Regions from separate parts of the Labrenzia sp. THAF187b genome, predicted to be linked through region 2. Evidence: predicted binding sites of a transcription regulator. Region 2 holds the regulator's gene; each other region holds the start of a gene.
The links. Region 2 encodes PhoB, which activates phosphate uptake and scavenging genes when phosphate is short. Its sites were predicted from a motif close to TGTCATNNANCTGTCAT; they were not measured.
Positions count from the first base shown of each region.

Region 1: a site for PhoB is predicted at 2,077-2,093, ahead of FIV03_RS16135 (bifunctional 2',3'-cyclic-nucleotide 2'-phosphodiesterase/3'-nucleotidase). Genes of this name have one in related genera too.
Region 3: a site for PhoB is predicted at 2,884-2,900, ahead of phnC (phosphonate ABC transporter ATP-binding protein). Genes of this name have one in related genera too.

Region 1 is NZ_CP045344.1:3,520,286-3,524,887, reverse strand. Features, by position in the region: gene flgH (flagellar basal body L-ring protein FlgH) at 1-124, shown strand, start outside; gene FIV03_RS16145 (NAD(P)H-dependent oxidoreductase) at 314-1,078, shown strand; gene FIV03_RS16140 (lytic murein transglycosylase) at 1,211-2,017, shown strand; gene FIV03_RS16135 (bifunctional 2',3'-cyclic-nucleotide 2'-phosphodiesterase/3'-nucleotidase) at 2,224-4,206, shown strand; gene dksA (RNA polymerase-binding protein DksA) at 4,485-4,602, opposite strand, start outside.
Region 2 is NZ_CP045344.1:5,991,572-5,996,173, reverse strand. Features, by position in the region: gene pstC (phosphate ABC transporter permease subunit PstC) at 1-103, shown strand, start outside; gene pstA (phosphate ABC transporter permease PstA) at 103-1,455, shown strand; gene pstB (phosphate ABC transporter ATP-binding protein PstB) at 1,467-2,264, shown strand; gene phoU (phosphate signaling complex protein PhoU) at 2,296-2,991, shown strand; gene phoB (phosphate regulon transcriptional regulator PhoB) at 3,072-3,770, shown strand; gene FIV03_RS27485 (DUF1330 domain-containing protein) at 3,950-4,246, shown strand; gene FIV03_RS27480 (GcrA family cell cycle regulator) at 4,409-4,602, opposite strand, start outside.
Region 3 is NZ_CP045344.1:3,886,814-3,891,415, forward strand. Features, by position in the region: gene phnE (phosphonate ABC transporter, permease protein PhnE) at 1-830, opposite strand, end outside; gene phnD (phosphonate ABC transporter substrate-binding protein) at 999-1,910, opposite strand; gene phnC (phosphonate ABC transporter ATP-binding protein) at 2,000-2,821, opposite strand; gene FIV03_RS17895 (PhnD/SsuA/transferrin family substrate-binding protein) at 3,120-3,992, shown strand; gene phnC (phosphonate ABC transporter ATP-binding protein) at 4,055-4,602, shown strand, end outside.

The DNA.
Region 1 (4,602 bases), 2.5 Mb from region 2:
TAACCGCATCGCCAGCGAGCAGATCGCCGAAGCGCGGATCGGATATGGTGGCCGCGGCCAGATTACCGATGTCCAGCAGCCACGGGTCGGCAACCAGGTGCTGGATATCCTGCTCCCCTTCTGATCCCAAACCTTTCTCAGTCCCCCGGCCGAATCCGGCGACGCGTTCTAGAAGCGTCGCCGGCCCGGCTGATGACGGGCACGATGTCTCGCTCCCCGAGCATCGTGCCCGTTCTCATTTCCAGGCCGGAAAAGACCGTTTAGGGTGTGACCCGTTGCCTGATTTGTCGCTCATTCCGGAAGACCCCACCGCGTGACCACCACCCTCATCGTTCTCGCCCACCCTGCTCAGACTTCCTTCAACGCTACCTGGGCGCGCGCAACCGAAGCCGCGTGCCGATCTGAAGGCGATGAGGTGCTTTGGTCAGACCTCTACCAGCTTGGCTTCGATCCGGCGGAGCGCGCAGCGCATTACGTGGAGGAGATTGTCACTGAACCTTACGACGTTCTGAAAACACAGGAAGCTGCCTCAAAAACCGGGAACCTTCCCGCGGCTGTTTCGGAAGAAGTCGAGAAGCTGCGCCAGGCGGACCGGATCGTGTTTCATTTTCCGGTCTGGTGGTTCGCCCCACCCGCCATCCTGAAGGGCTGGTGCGAGCGCGTGCTGGCCAACGGCGGCCTGCACGACACCTCCAACCGTTTCGATACCGGCCATTTCAGGAACAAGCCGGTTCTTTTCTGCGTCACGACCGGATCCAAGGCGAGCGAAAGTGCCCACAACGGCAAGGAAGGCGACATTCAGATGCTGCTTTGGCCACTCGCCTACACACTGCGCTATCTGGGTTTCGATGTTCTGGTTCCCAGGATCGTCCACGGTGTTCACGGTTATCACAAGGGTGAGGCAAAGGAAGACCTGGAAACGCGACTTCAAAACGAGATCGAAGGCCACCGGGAGACGATCGCAAGGTTCGAAACGCTGCCGAAGATCAGCTTCAACGCCGACAGCGAATTCGACCGCGCCGGCACCCTTAGCCCGGGCGCGCCATCTTACAGCCACTTCATCCGGCACGACCCCTGATTTTGCGGCAACCGGCAAAGACGAGACCGGATTTGTCCGCTTCCACACCTCTTTTTCCTGTATCTGCCGGATGACGCTACCGTTTTTTCGGATAGAATGTAGGTAATCTTATATTGGCCCAGCGGGGATTCGATGCGCCTCCTTTCTGCATTCGTCTTTGGTTTTGTTCTTCTGTCCGCACCTTCTGCCTGGAGTGCAAGCTGCGGCAACGGCCCTGGCGGATTTGAAGCCTGGAAACAGTCGTTCATTGCTAATTCCCAAAGCTACGGCCTCAAGAAAAGGGTCGTTGAACCGTCGTTGAAAAACGTGAAGTACAACAAGAAGGTGGTCTCGCTCGACCGGAACCAGAAATCCTTCAAGCTCAGCTTCAACCAGTTCTATGCCAAGCGGGTCAACAACGCGATGATCCGGCGGGGCAAGCAGCTCGGCAAGACCTACGCCCGCATCTTCCGTGGCATCGAAAAGAAATATGGCGTTCCCGCACCTGTACTTCTGGCGATCTGGGGGCTTGAAACCAACTACGGCAGCTTCTCCGGCAACATGCCGGTCCTGCAATCCCTTGCCACGCTGGCCTATGATTGCCGCCGGTCCGATTTCTTCACCGCCGAACTGGTCGCCGCGCTCAAGATCGTGCAGAGCCGTGACATGCAGCCGGCCGAAATGAAAGGTGCCTGGGCCGGCGAACTCGGCCAAACCCAGTTTCTCGCCACCAGCTATGTCCGTTACGCGGTCGATTATGACCGCGACGGCCGCAAGGACCTGATCCGCTCGATCCCGGATGTGCTGGCTTCCACCGCAAACTACCTGGCCCAGAAAGGCTGGCGCCGCGGCCAGGGCTGGGGCCCCGGCACCGCCAATTACAACGTTCTGAAACAATGGAACAAGGCCAGTGTCTACGTGGAAACGATCTCGGTCATGGCTGGCCAGATCAGCGAGTAGAGCCCGCTTGACGCCCCATAAACCTGCTTGACAAAACTGACGATCCGGGCAGCAATTTGCGTCATACGGTTGTAATCCTTGCGGATCAAAACCGTGTTCCGCGGAAACATGCCGCCCGGCTGGCACCGGCAGCTGTCGGTCCGGCTTGCGCTGTTCCGCAAGGCTGAACGACACCAATCGCCGAGCGACCGAACAGGAGCCATTCCATGTCCAGCATCAAAGACTTATCGATTTCACGGCGCACCCTTTTGATGGGCGCGGCGGCAACTGGCTTCACGGCAGCTCTGCACCCCTATTCCGTTCTGGCCAAGGAAGGTACGGCTCACCTTCGCCTGATGGAGACGACGGACCTCCATGTCCATGTTTTCCCGTACGACTATTACAGCGACAAACCTGTCGACACCGCCGGTCTCGCCCGGACAGCCACACTGATCCGCGATATCCGGAACGAGGCCACAAACTCGGTTCTGGTCGACAATGGCGACTTTCTGCAAGGCAACCCGATGGGGGACTATGTCGCCTATGAACGCGGCATGAACGAAGGTGACCTGCACCCAGTCATCAAAGGCATGAACGTTCTCGAATTCGACGCGGCAACACTCGGCAACCACGAATTCAACTACGGCCTGGACTTCATGATGAAGGTGCTGGCCGGTGCCAATTTCCCCGTCGTCTGCGCCAATCTTGTCAAGGGAAGCACGCTGGCCGGCAACCCGCGAGACGACGCCCTTTTCCTGAAGCCCTATGTGATCGTTGAAAAACAGGTCACCGACGGTGCCGGCAAGTCCTATCCGATCAAGATCGGCTTCATCGGCTTCGTGCCACCGCAGATCATGAACTGGGACCGCCGCCACCTGGAAGGCAACGCCAATGCGCGTGACATCATCGAAACCGCCAAGGCCTTCGTTCCGGAGATGCGCGAACAGGGCTGCGACCTGGTAATCGCCCTCTCCCACTCGGGGATTGACGCCAACGATTATTCCGAAGGCATGGAAAACGCCTCACTGCACCTTGCCGGCGTGGACGGGATCGACGCCGTCTTTACCGGTCACCAGCATCTGGTCTTCCCCGGTCCCCAGTATGAGGGACTGCCGGGTATCGACAGCGAGAAAGGCACGTTGTTCGGCAAGCCTGCCGCGATGGGCGGCTTCTGGGGATCGCATCTGGGCGTCATCGACCTGATGATCGAGCGCGACGGCAACGGCTGGCGTGTCGCCAATTTCATGACCGAAGCACGCCCGATCTACGAAAAAGAAGGTCGAACCGTAACACCGCTGGTGGAGAGCCAGCAGGATGTACTCGATGCGGTGAAGGAAGATCACGAGGCAACCCTTGCCTATGTCCGCCGCCCCGTCGGCAAGACGTCGGCTCCCTTGCATTCCTATTTCGCCCTCGTGGCCGACGACCCGAGCGTCCAGATCGTTTCAAAGGCGCAGATCTGGTACATCGAACAGATGCTGAAGGGTACGGAATGGGAAGGCCTGCCGGTTCTTTCCGCAGCAGCGCCTTTCAAGGCTGGCGGTCGTGGCGGCCCGGACTACTACACCGATGTTCCGGTCGGCGATGTCGCCATCAAGAACGTGGCCGATCTCTACCTGTATCCGAATACCATTCGCGCGGTCGCCATCAAGGGCAGCACGGTGAAGGAATGGCTGGAACGTTCAGCCGGAATTTTCCAGCAAATCGAGCCGGGCAAGGCCGACCAGACACTGATCAACCCGGAGTTTCCAAGCTATAATTTCGATGTGATCGACGGTGTCACCTACCAGATAGACCTGAGCCAGCCATCGAAATACGCCGCGAAAGGCGAAGTCCTCAATCCGGACGCCAGCCGTATCGTGAACCTGGAGTTCAACGGCGCACCGCTTGACCCCGAAGCAACCTTCGTGGTCGCGACCAACAATTACCGTGCAGGTGGCGGCGGCAATTTCCCCGGCATCAGCGACGACGTTGTCGTTTTCGTCGGCCCGGACACCAATCGCGACGTCCTGGTGCGCTACATTGTCGAACAGGGTACGATCAACCCTTCGGCAGATGCCAACTGGTCGTTCAAACCGATGCCGGATACCAGCGTCCTGTTCGAAACCGGCCCGGGTGGCACGGAACACGCCGCCTCCGTGGAAGGTGTCCGGATCGAACCGGCAGGCGACGGTGCAGATGGTTTCGCCCGTTACCGGATCACACTTTGAACGGTCTCGACATTCGTAAGCCTGCTTGAACGAGCAGGTCCCCCAAAAAACTTATCCTGAGGAAGCGCATAGCGCTGTCTCGAAGGATGGGCCGCTTGCTTGAGAGTGTGCTGCCCATCCTTCGAGGCGGACCTGAAGGTCCCCCTCAGGGAGAGGCGTGCCTGCGGTCGGCATGGGAAAGCTGCCCACAGACATAAAAAAACCTTCCCACGAGGGGAAGGTCTTGAAAGTCGTTACGGATCTGCCGTCTGTGCGGCAAACCGGCCGTTTTCTGGAAATCAGTCGTCGCGATACACTTTTTCCCGACGCTCGTGGGCTTCCTGAGCCTCGATCGACAAAGTCGCGATCGGGCGCGCCTCGAGGCGCCGAAGAGAGATCGGCTCGCCGGTCTCTTCG
Region 2 (4,602 bases):
CCTTGTCGCCTTCGCGCTCGGCATGACCCTGTTCGTCGTGACCCTGGGGCTCAACATCGTCGCGCTCTACATCGTGCGCAAATATCGGGAGCAGTACGACTAATGACCGACACGACCCTTACGCCACCGTCGGGCAAGACCAGCGCTCCGACCCCGCACAAGACCACGTCGATCCTCGAACTCGATCCGCTGACCAGAAAGCGCAACGCCGCTGAAGCGCGCTTCAAGCTCTACGGCATCATTGCCATCGGCATCGGCCTGTTCTTCCTCGTTGCGCTGCTGTGGGCAATTCTGTCCAACGGCCTTGGCGCCTTCAGCCAGACCTTCCTGAAGGTGGATGTACCGCTCAATCAGGAGCAGATTGCCGAAGCGGAAAAGTCGGTGGTCAAGACGTCCAAGTACCGGGCCATCATCGACGACGCCTTTGCCAAGGAACTCGCCGGTGCAAACATCACCACAGACATGTCGGAAAAAGACCTGCAAAAGCTGTTCTCGTCGGGTGCTGCCGCCACGGTCCGTGACTTTGCGCTTGCCAACCCGGACAAGATCGGTTCGACGGTAACCTTCGAGCTGATCGCCTCATCCCGTGTCGACGGCTACCTGAAGGGCCGCGTCAAGCGCGAGGATCTTGCCGAAGACAAGAATCTGGATGCGGCACACCTGGATCTGGCTGACCAGATGCAGTCCGCCGGCATTCTGGAGAAGCGCTTCAACTGGGCCTTCATCACCGGGACCGATGCTTCCGACAGCCGTCCGGAGCAGGCCGGCATCGGGGCGTCCATGATCGGGTCGCTGTTCATGATGCTGGTGGTGCTGTTCCTGTCGCTGCCGATCGGCGTGGCCGCTTCCATCTACCTGGAAGAGTTCGCTCCGCAGAACAAGTTCACAGATCTGATCGAGGTGAATATCTCCAACCTGGCCGCGGTTCCGTCCATCGTTTTCGGTATTCTCGGTCTGGCGGTGTTCATCCAGTTCATGCATCTGCCGCAATCCGCACCGCTGGTCGGTGGCCTGGTGCTGACGCTGATGACACTTCCGACGATCATCATCTCCACCCGCGCCTCCTTGAAGGCTGTTCCGCCGAGCATCCGCGATGCGGCCCTTGGCATTGGCGCCTCCAAGATGCAGTCGATCTTCCACCATGTCCTGCCGCTGGCAATGCCGGGCATTCTGACCGGCACGATCATCGGTCTGGCACAGGCGCTTGGGGAAACCGCTCCGCTGCTCCTGATCGGGATGGTCGGCTTCATCGCCTCCAATTTCCCGGACGGTGTGGCTGCCGGTTTCTTCTCTCCGAACTCGGCCATGCCGGCCCAGATCTACGAGTGGGCGAAACGTGCCGACCCGGCCTTCTATGAACGCGCTTGGGGCGGGATCATCGTGCTGCTGGTCTTCCTCATGACCATGAACATTATCGCTATCATCCTGCGCCGCAGGTTTGAACGCCGCTGGTAAGGATTGCTCCGATGAACGAGATGCCGAATTTTGAACAGGCGAAAACCATGACCGACAGCAAAATTTCCGCGAACAAGGTGCAGGTCTATTATGGCGATACCCACGCCATCAAGGACGTGGACATCGAGATCCAGCCGCGGTCCGTGACTGCCTTCATCGGTCCGTCCGGATGTGGCAAGTCAACGTTCCTGCGGACGATCAACCGTATGAACGACACCATCGACATCTGCCGTGTGGAAGGGTCGATCAAGATCGACGGTGAGGACATCTACGATCCCAAGGTCGATCCCGTACAGCTGCGTGCCAAGGTCGGCATGGTGTTCCAGAAGCCGAACCCGTTTCCCAAGTCGATCTACGACAACATTGCGTACGGTCCGCGGATCCATGGACTGGCCCGCAGCAAGTCCGAGCTTGATGAGATCGTTGCCTCCAGCCTGCAGAAGGCCGGACTTTGGGAAGAAGTCAAAAACCGTCTGGACGAGCCGGGCACCGGCATGTCGGGCGGTCAGCAGCAGCGTCTGTGCATTGCCCGCGCGATTGCCGTCAGCCCGGAAGTGATCCTGATGGACGAACCGTGCTCGGCACTCGACCCCATCGCGACCGCGAAGGTGGAAGAGCTGATCGACGAACTGCGGGAAAACTTCACCATCGTGATCGTGACCCACTCGATGCAGCAGGCTGCCCGTGTGTCTCAGCGTACCGCGTTCTTCCACCTGGGTATTTTGGTGGAGGAAGGTCTGACGGAGGACATCTTTACCAATCCGAAGGACAAGCGTACGCAGGACTATATTACGGGCCGCTTCGGCTAAGCATTTTTTAGGTTTCTGAAGGGGACACAGGATGTCTGAACATACAGTCTCGGCTTACGATGACGAACTGACGGCCATGGCCGGCAAGGTTGCCGAAATGGGTGGTATTGCCGAAAAGGCTTTCGCCGATGCGGTGTCCGCGCTGGTGTCGCAGGATCTGGAGCTTGCCAAGGCGACGATCAAGGGCGATGTCCGGCTGGACAGCCTTTACAACGAACTTGAAGTCAAGCTGATCGAGCTGATCGTCCGCCGCCAGCCTATGGGGCAGGACCTGCGTGAAATCACCGCTGCAACGCGCATTGCCAATGACCTGGAGCGTGTTGGCGATCTTGCAAAGAACGTTGCCAAGCGCGTCATCGCCATCGACAGCGACTTGCAGTCCAAGAAGCTCGCGATCGGTGTGGAGCACATGACGGAACTCGCTCTTTCGCAGCTCAAGCAGGTGCTGGATGCCTACGCCCGGAAGGATGCGGAAGCCGCCCGCCGGGTTCAGGAAGCCGATGCCGAGGTCGATGCGATCTACACGTCGATCTTCCGTGAACTCCTGACCTACATGATGGAAGACCCGCGGGTCATTACCCAGTGCGTCCATCTCTTGTTCTGCGCAAAGAACATCGAGCGCATCGGCGATCACGCGACGAACATCGCCGAGAACGTCTACTACATGGTCACTGGCGAGCGTTTGCCGGAAGACCGGGCAAAGGTCGACGAAACAGGCGCGGTCTGACCTGCTGGTAATCGTCGGATTTGCAGAAGATCTTAACGGCCGGCGCTTCGGCGCCGGTTGCGGTAATTGGAGCGAGATGTATGCCGAAGGTGCTCATCGTTGAAGACGAAGAACCGCTCAGCCTTCTATTGAGATACAATTTGGAAGCGGAAGGGTACTCGGTCGAGTCCTGTGTCCGGGGTGATGAGGCGGAAATCCGCCTGCGGGAAAGCCTGCCGGATCTGTTGCTGCTCGACTGGATGCTGCCGGGACTGTCCGGAATTGAACTGTGCCGCCGCCTGCGGGCGCGCGAAGACACCGAGCGCCTGCCGGTCATCATGCTGACGGCACGCGGTGAGGAAGCAGAGCGCATCCGCGGCCTGTCGACCGGTGCCGACGACTACGTGGTCAAGCCTTTCTCGGTACCGGAATTGATGGCCCGCGTGCGCGCCATCCTGCGCCGGGCAAGCCCGGAAGTGGTGTCCAGCATGTTGCGGTCGGGCGATATCGAACTGGATCGCGAAACGCACCGTGTTCGCCGCAACACCAAGGAAATACACCTGGGGCCGACGGAATTCCGCCTGCTGGAATTCCTGATGACATCGCCTGGCCGTGTCTTCTCCCGCGAACAACTGCTGGATGGGGTCTGGGGTCACGATGTCTACGTGGACGAACGCACTGTCGATGTTCACGTCGGTCGCTTGCGCAAGGCTCTGAACAAGGGCAAGGCGAAGGATCCTATCCGTACCGTCCGTGGTGCCGGATACGCCTTTAATGACCAGTTCACGGCAGTCGGCTGATTTCACCGGCCAACGCCCTGAATGAAGCCCGCCATTGGCGGGCTTTTTTGTCTTGCCCTCAAGTTTTTCATCACGGAGGAAACACCTCCGGGAACCAGCATGCCAGGCGGCGCGGTTGTACCGTTGTTGTTGATTGGCTAGCTTCGGGGTGGAGATCAGCCCGTTTTGAAAGTGAACTCATGACAGCGTTTGTGATCGGCCAGATGCAAATTCAAAATCGCGACTGGATGGCGGAGTACTTTGCAAGAATTCCAGACCTGGTTGCGGCACATGGAGGGCGGTTCCTTGTCCGTGGTGGCAATCCCAGCGGTCTTGAAGGGGATCTGTTGATCCCGGATGCAGCTTTTATCCTCGAGTTCCCTGACCGGGAAAGCGCTAACGATTTCTGGACTTCTGCGGAATTTCAAGATCTTGCGAAGCTGCGGCGCTCCGGTTCCAGGTTGAACGCGATCCTGGTCGATAGACTAGTCGAATAACCGGATGCCGTTAGCCTCGGGAGCGCGAGAGAAAGTCACACTTCCTGCGAGATTCCGAAAGCGGGTTTGCGACCAGTCATTGGCGATCGAAAGTGTGTTCAAGGAACGAAAAAAGCCCGCCAGATGGCGGGCTTTCTCATGAATTGGTTCGGTGCGAGGCTATCAGCCTGCCTGAGCCATCGTCTTGCGGTCGCGGCGGCGGTCGGCGACCGGCTGATACGCGATCTTGCAGTGATGAGCGCAGTAGGGGACGCCGGCATCGGACTGGCGGCCGCAGAAGTAGAAGTCGTCGGTTGCCGGGTCGCCAATCGGCCATTTGCAGGTCCGCTCGGTCAGCGTCAGGATCGTTGCCCGCT
Region 3 (4,602 bases), 2.1 Mb from region 2:
ATCAGGAACAAGGCCGAAAGATCGGTGTATTCCTGCAAGGACATTGCCACGCGGATCTCCTGGCCCAGACCACCTGCGCCGACGAAGCCGATGATGGAGGAGGACCGAACGTTGATCTCGAACCGCAGCAGCGTGTAGCTGATGATGTTCGGGACAACCTGGGGCACGATGCCGTAGCGGATCTGGTCGAACCAGGTGCCACCCGACGCCTTGATGCCTTCGAGCGGGCGCATGTCGGCATTTTCGTTGGCTTCGGAATAGAGCTTGCCGAGAGCGCCGGTGGCATGAAGACCGATGGCGAGAACACCGGCCAGCGGGCCGACACCAAAACAGAAAACGAAAATGAGTGCCCAGACGAGATCCGGAACCGTCCGGATGATTTCCAGGAACCGGCGGGTGACGTTCAGAACCAGCCAGTTGGGGGAGAGGTTCCGTGACGCCGGGAAACTGAGAAGAAATGCACCGACGATGCCAAGCAATGTCGCCATATAGGCAATCAGGATCGTTTCCAGGAGCAGCCAGAGCCAGACCTTCCAGCGCCAGAACCAACCGGCAAGATCCGCCCCGAGTGTCTCGCGGTGAAGCTCCGGCAGGGTCTTGTAGAGATACTCTCCAAGCCGTGGCAAACCTGCCCAGATCTTCCACATGGACACGCGGTCGCCATCGGGCAGGGTGACGTCGGTCATGTCGAAGAAACCGCCTAACCACGCTGTTGCGAAGAAGCAGAGTGCGAAGATCGCAGTCGAGACGAGGTTTACCCGGAGGGCTGACCGGCGGGCGGCAGCATAATCGATTTCAAACCGGTCAATGGCAGGGGAGAGCACTGTCATGCCTCTAGTTCCGATGATTTTGGGCAGGAAGCGCTGACGCAGCAGCTTTCTGCGCCACAAGTTTTTCCTGGCGTCATCCCGGGAGACGCGAAGTGCCGCCCGGGATGACAATGGTCGGGTTGTCGGGAGATACCCGGATCAGCCGGTCTCCTCCCTCGCTCCGAAAAGTCAGCCGCCGCGGCGCTGTTTCTTCAGCCAGTCGCGCATTTCGACGATCCACTGGTAACGGTCGTGATCAACCTCGATCCACGCTTCCTGGGTGCTGTCTTCGCCGCCGGTCATTTCGATGAAGGCCAGAGTGTCCTTCTCCGGGATTTCCATGACCGCGGTGCGCATGGCATCGATCAGGCCCTTAGGCAGGTTGCTGCGGGCAGCCAGCGGACCGGAAGTGATTTCCGGTGACTTCCAGATGGTGCAGATCGCGTCCTTCTCGATCATGCCCTTGGTGACCATGCGCTGCGGAATGCCGTCTTCCTCGTTGGTGATGTAGGTAGCGGCAGCGTCATACTGCTTGTTGTAGACACCAAGCACACCGGTTTCATGGGCCCCGGAGAAGGGAATGGCTCCGAAATAGGTTTTCGGTTCATAGCCCTGTTTGCTGAGGTTGAAGTAAGGCACGGCATAACCGGACGTGCTGTCAGGATCGGCAAAAGCCAGTGTCTTGCCCTTCAGGTCCTCAAGGGTCTTGTAGCCGCTGTCGCAACGCACGGCGACGACCGAGAAATAACCGGTGGAACCGTCCTTCTGCAGGCGGGAGACAAGCGGAACCACACCGCCGTTGGTTTCGGTGTAGGCAGCGGCATAGGAAGACGAACCGAAGAAGGCGAATTCGATCTGGTCGGCCGCCATGGCCTGGATCACGCCGTCATAGGATCCGGCGGTGAAGATTTCGACATCGACGCCGAGTTCGTTCTCCAGGTACTTTTCGAAAGGTGTGTAACGGGCGATCCGGTCCTTTTCGTTTTCACCGGAAAGGATGCCGAACTTGACTGTCTTGTACTGGTCCTTCCAGCTGTCCGCCACGGCCGGGGAGGCTGCAAGAACGGCAGCGGAAACGGCTGCTGCAAAAATGGCCTTCATCTCAAGTCTCCTTTGGTGCCGGCAGATCCGGCGATTTGCGCGGCAAAGGCCGCTTCAAGAGCGAGAGCGGATGATCCGCTTCGCGAAGGTCAGGACCCGACAGCCTTCATCGGTGGCCGGGAAGTGGTTGTCGAAAGGGAGGTGGAGGTGACTGCTTCGTTGATGTCACCGGAAAGATCGTCGGTTCCGTAGATCTGCCGAACCCTCTCGCTGGTCAGGGTGTCCGGCGTGCCGTCGAACTGAACGCGTCCGTCCTTCATTGCGATGATCCGGTCGCAGTAGGCACGGGCGGTGTCGAGCGTGTGCAAGTTGACCAGCACCGTAAGACCGTCCGTCCGGTTGATTTCGCGCAAGGCGTCCATCACACGGCTGGCGTTGGCCGGATCGAGTGAAGCAATCGGTTCGTCGGCCAGCATGATGCGCGGGTTCTGCACCAGCGCCTTGGCGATGGCGACGCGCTGCTGCTGCCCGCCGGAAAGGGTTCCCGCTCGTTGCAGTGCCTGGGGCACAAGGTCCAGCCGGTCCAGGGCCTCGATAGCGCGGGCGCGGTCCTCGTCAGTAAAGGATCGCGTCATGGAACGCAGGAACCCTGTGTGGGCGATGCGGCCAACCATGACATTGGTCAGCACATCCATGCGCTCGACGAGATTGAACTGCTGAAAGATCATGGCGCAGGACGCGCGCCAAAGCCGCAGTTCGCGGCCCTTCAGGGCCGTGATGTTCTTTCCCTCGTTGAGGATCGTCCCCCGGCTGGGGTCGGCCAGCCGGTTGATCATGCGCAGGAACGTGGACTTGCCGGCACCGGACCGGCCGATCACGCCGACCATCTGTCCCTTGGGAATGGCAAGGGAGACACTGTCCACCGCGGTCAGGTCTCCAAAGACTTTAGATAATTGCTCAATGACCAGCATCGGGCCCTCCGAAAAACGGAGAGCGAACTAGCAGACATGTGCCGAGAACAGATGTCTATACGATTATACTTTTATGAAGTTTTACGACAGAGACATCGAGAAAATTTGCCGGAAAACAAATAAGATCAAGATTTGTCTGGAGGTTCGAAGACATAGAAAATTTCTGGTTCGTAGATCCGTCTTTCTCTGATGTAAATTTCGTAAAATTTACATAATACAGTCACGTTCCGCAGCGCGCTTGTCGTTACGCTTCTTTTGCCTTGCCGGCTTTGTTTCGGCTGTCTGAGGAGTTCCTGTCATGCGCTTTTTGAAATCAGCCGCACTCGCGGCTGCCGTTCTTGCCGTTTCCCTGTCTTCTTCCCTGGCCGACACGTTCAAACTGGCCGTTACCGATGTGGAGGGCCTGGAGCGGCTGCAGGTTGAATGGGGGCCGTTCAAGAACGCCCTTGAAAATGCAACAGACCACACCTTCGAGTTTTTCCCGGTTACCAGCCGGACCGCGGCGGCTGAAGCCTTGCGCGCCAAACGCGTCGACTTCGTCGTAACCGGCCCTGCCGAGTACATCGTGATCAACAAACTGACCGAAGCCCGTCCGCTTATCGGTCTTGGCCGCCCGGATTACTTCTGTGCCGTCGTCGTACGAGCCGACAGCGGTTTCACGCGGCCGGCCGACCTCAAGGGCAAGAAGGTAGCCTTTGGTGATATCGGTTCCACCTCGAACATGCTGTGCCCGATGCAGCTGATGGCCGATTATGGCGTCGATCCGGTCAAGGACATCGAGAAGCTGCATACTTCGCGGAACATTGCGCATGAAGCCTTGAAGAAGGGTGATGTTGCCGCCATCGGGATCAATCACAATTCGTGGATTGGCACCCGCAACAAGGATGACAGCGTCCCGAACGGCTTTTTCCGGGTGATCGCCCGTTCCGGCGATCTGCCGAACGACATGATCATGGCCGGAGCCCATGTCGATCCCGCGACAGCGCAGAGCCTGCGCCAGGCGATCCTCGACAACAAGAAGTCGATCATCGCCGCGATCCTGCAGCACGAGGAAAACGACAAGTATTCGGGCATGGATCTGGTGGCGATCGAAGATGGTGCCTACGACCTGGTGCGGTCCATGTACACCACCGCCGGTTTTCCGCAATACGACAAGTTCATCGGCGAATAATGGCGCAGCCTCTGCTCCAGTCCGCCGGCGCAATTGCGCCGGCGGTCCCAGCCCGACAGCCCGTGACGGAGACGCCGTGTGACCTGAAGGTCGAAGGCCTTTGCAAGACTTTCGGCAAGGACCGTAGCGTGCTGCGCGAAGTTTCCTTCTCCGTGGACCGTGAGGAAGCGGTTGCCTTGATCGGTTCAAACGGTGCCGGAAAATCGACCGCATTGCGCTGCGCGCTGCGCCTGATCGAGCCGGAAGCCGGTTCGGTTCTGTTGTTCGGTGAAGACATTTCGACGGCACGACAGCGCCAACTCAGGCGGGTTCGCGCCGAGGTCGGCTTTGTCTTTCAAAAGCACAACCTGGTGCCTCGTGTTTCGGCTTTGACCAACGTAATCCATGGCAACCTTGGCCGCACGGGTGGCATGCGCGGCTGGTCGCAGTTTCTGGCCAAAACGGCATTGCGTGACCGGGCTATGGCGTGCCTCGAAAGGGTCGGACTCGCGGAGCATGCATTGAAACGGGCAGACCAGCTCTCGGGCGGTCAGTCCCAGCGGGTTGCGATCGCCAGAGCCTTGATGCAGCAGCCCAGAATGATCGTCGCGGACGAACCCGTTGCCAGCCT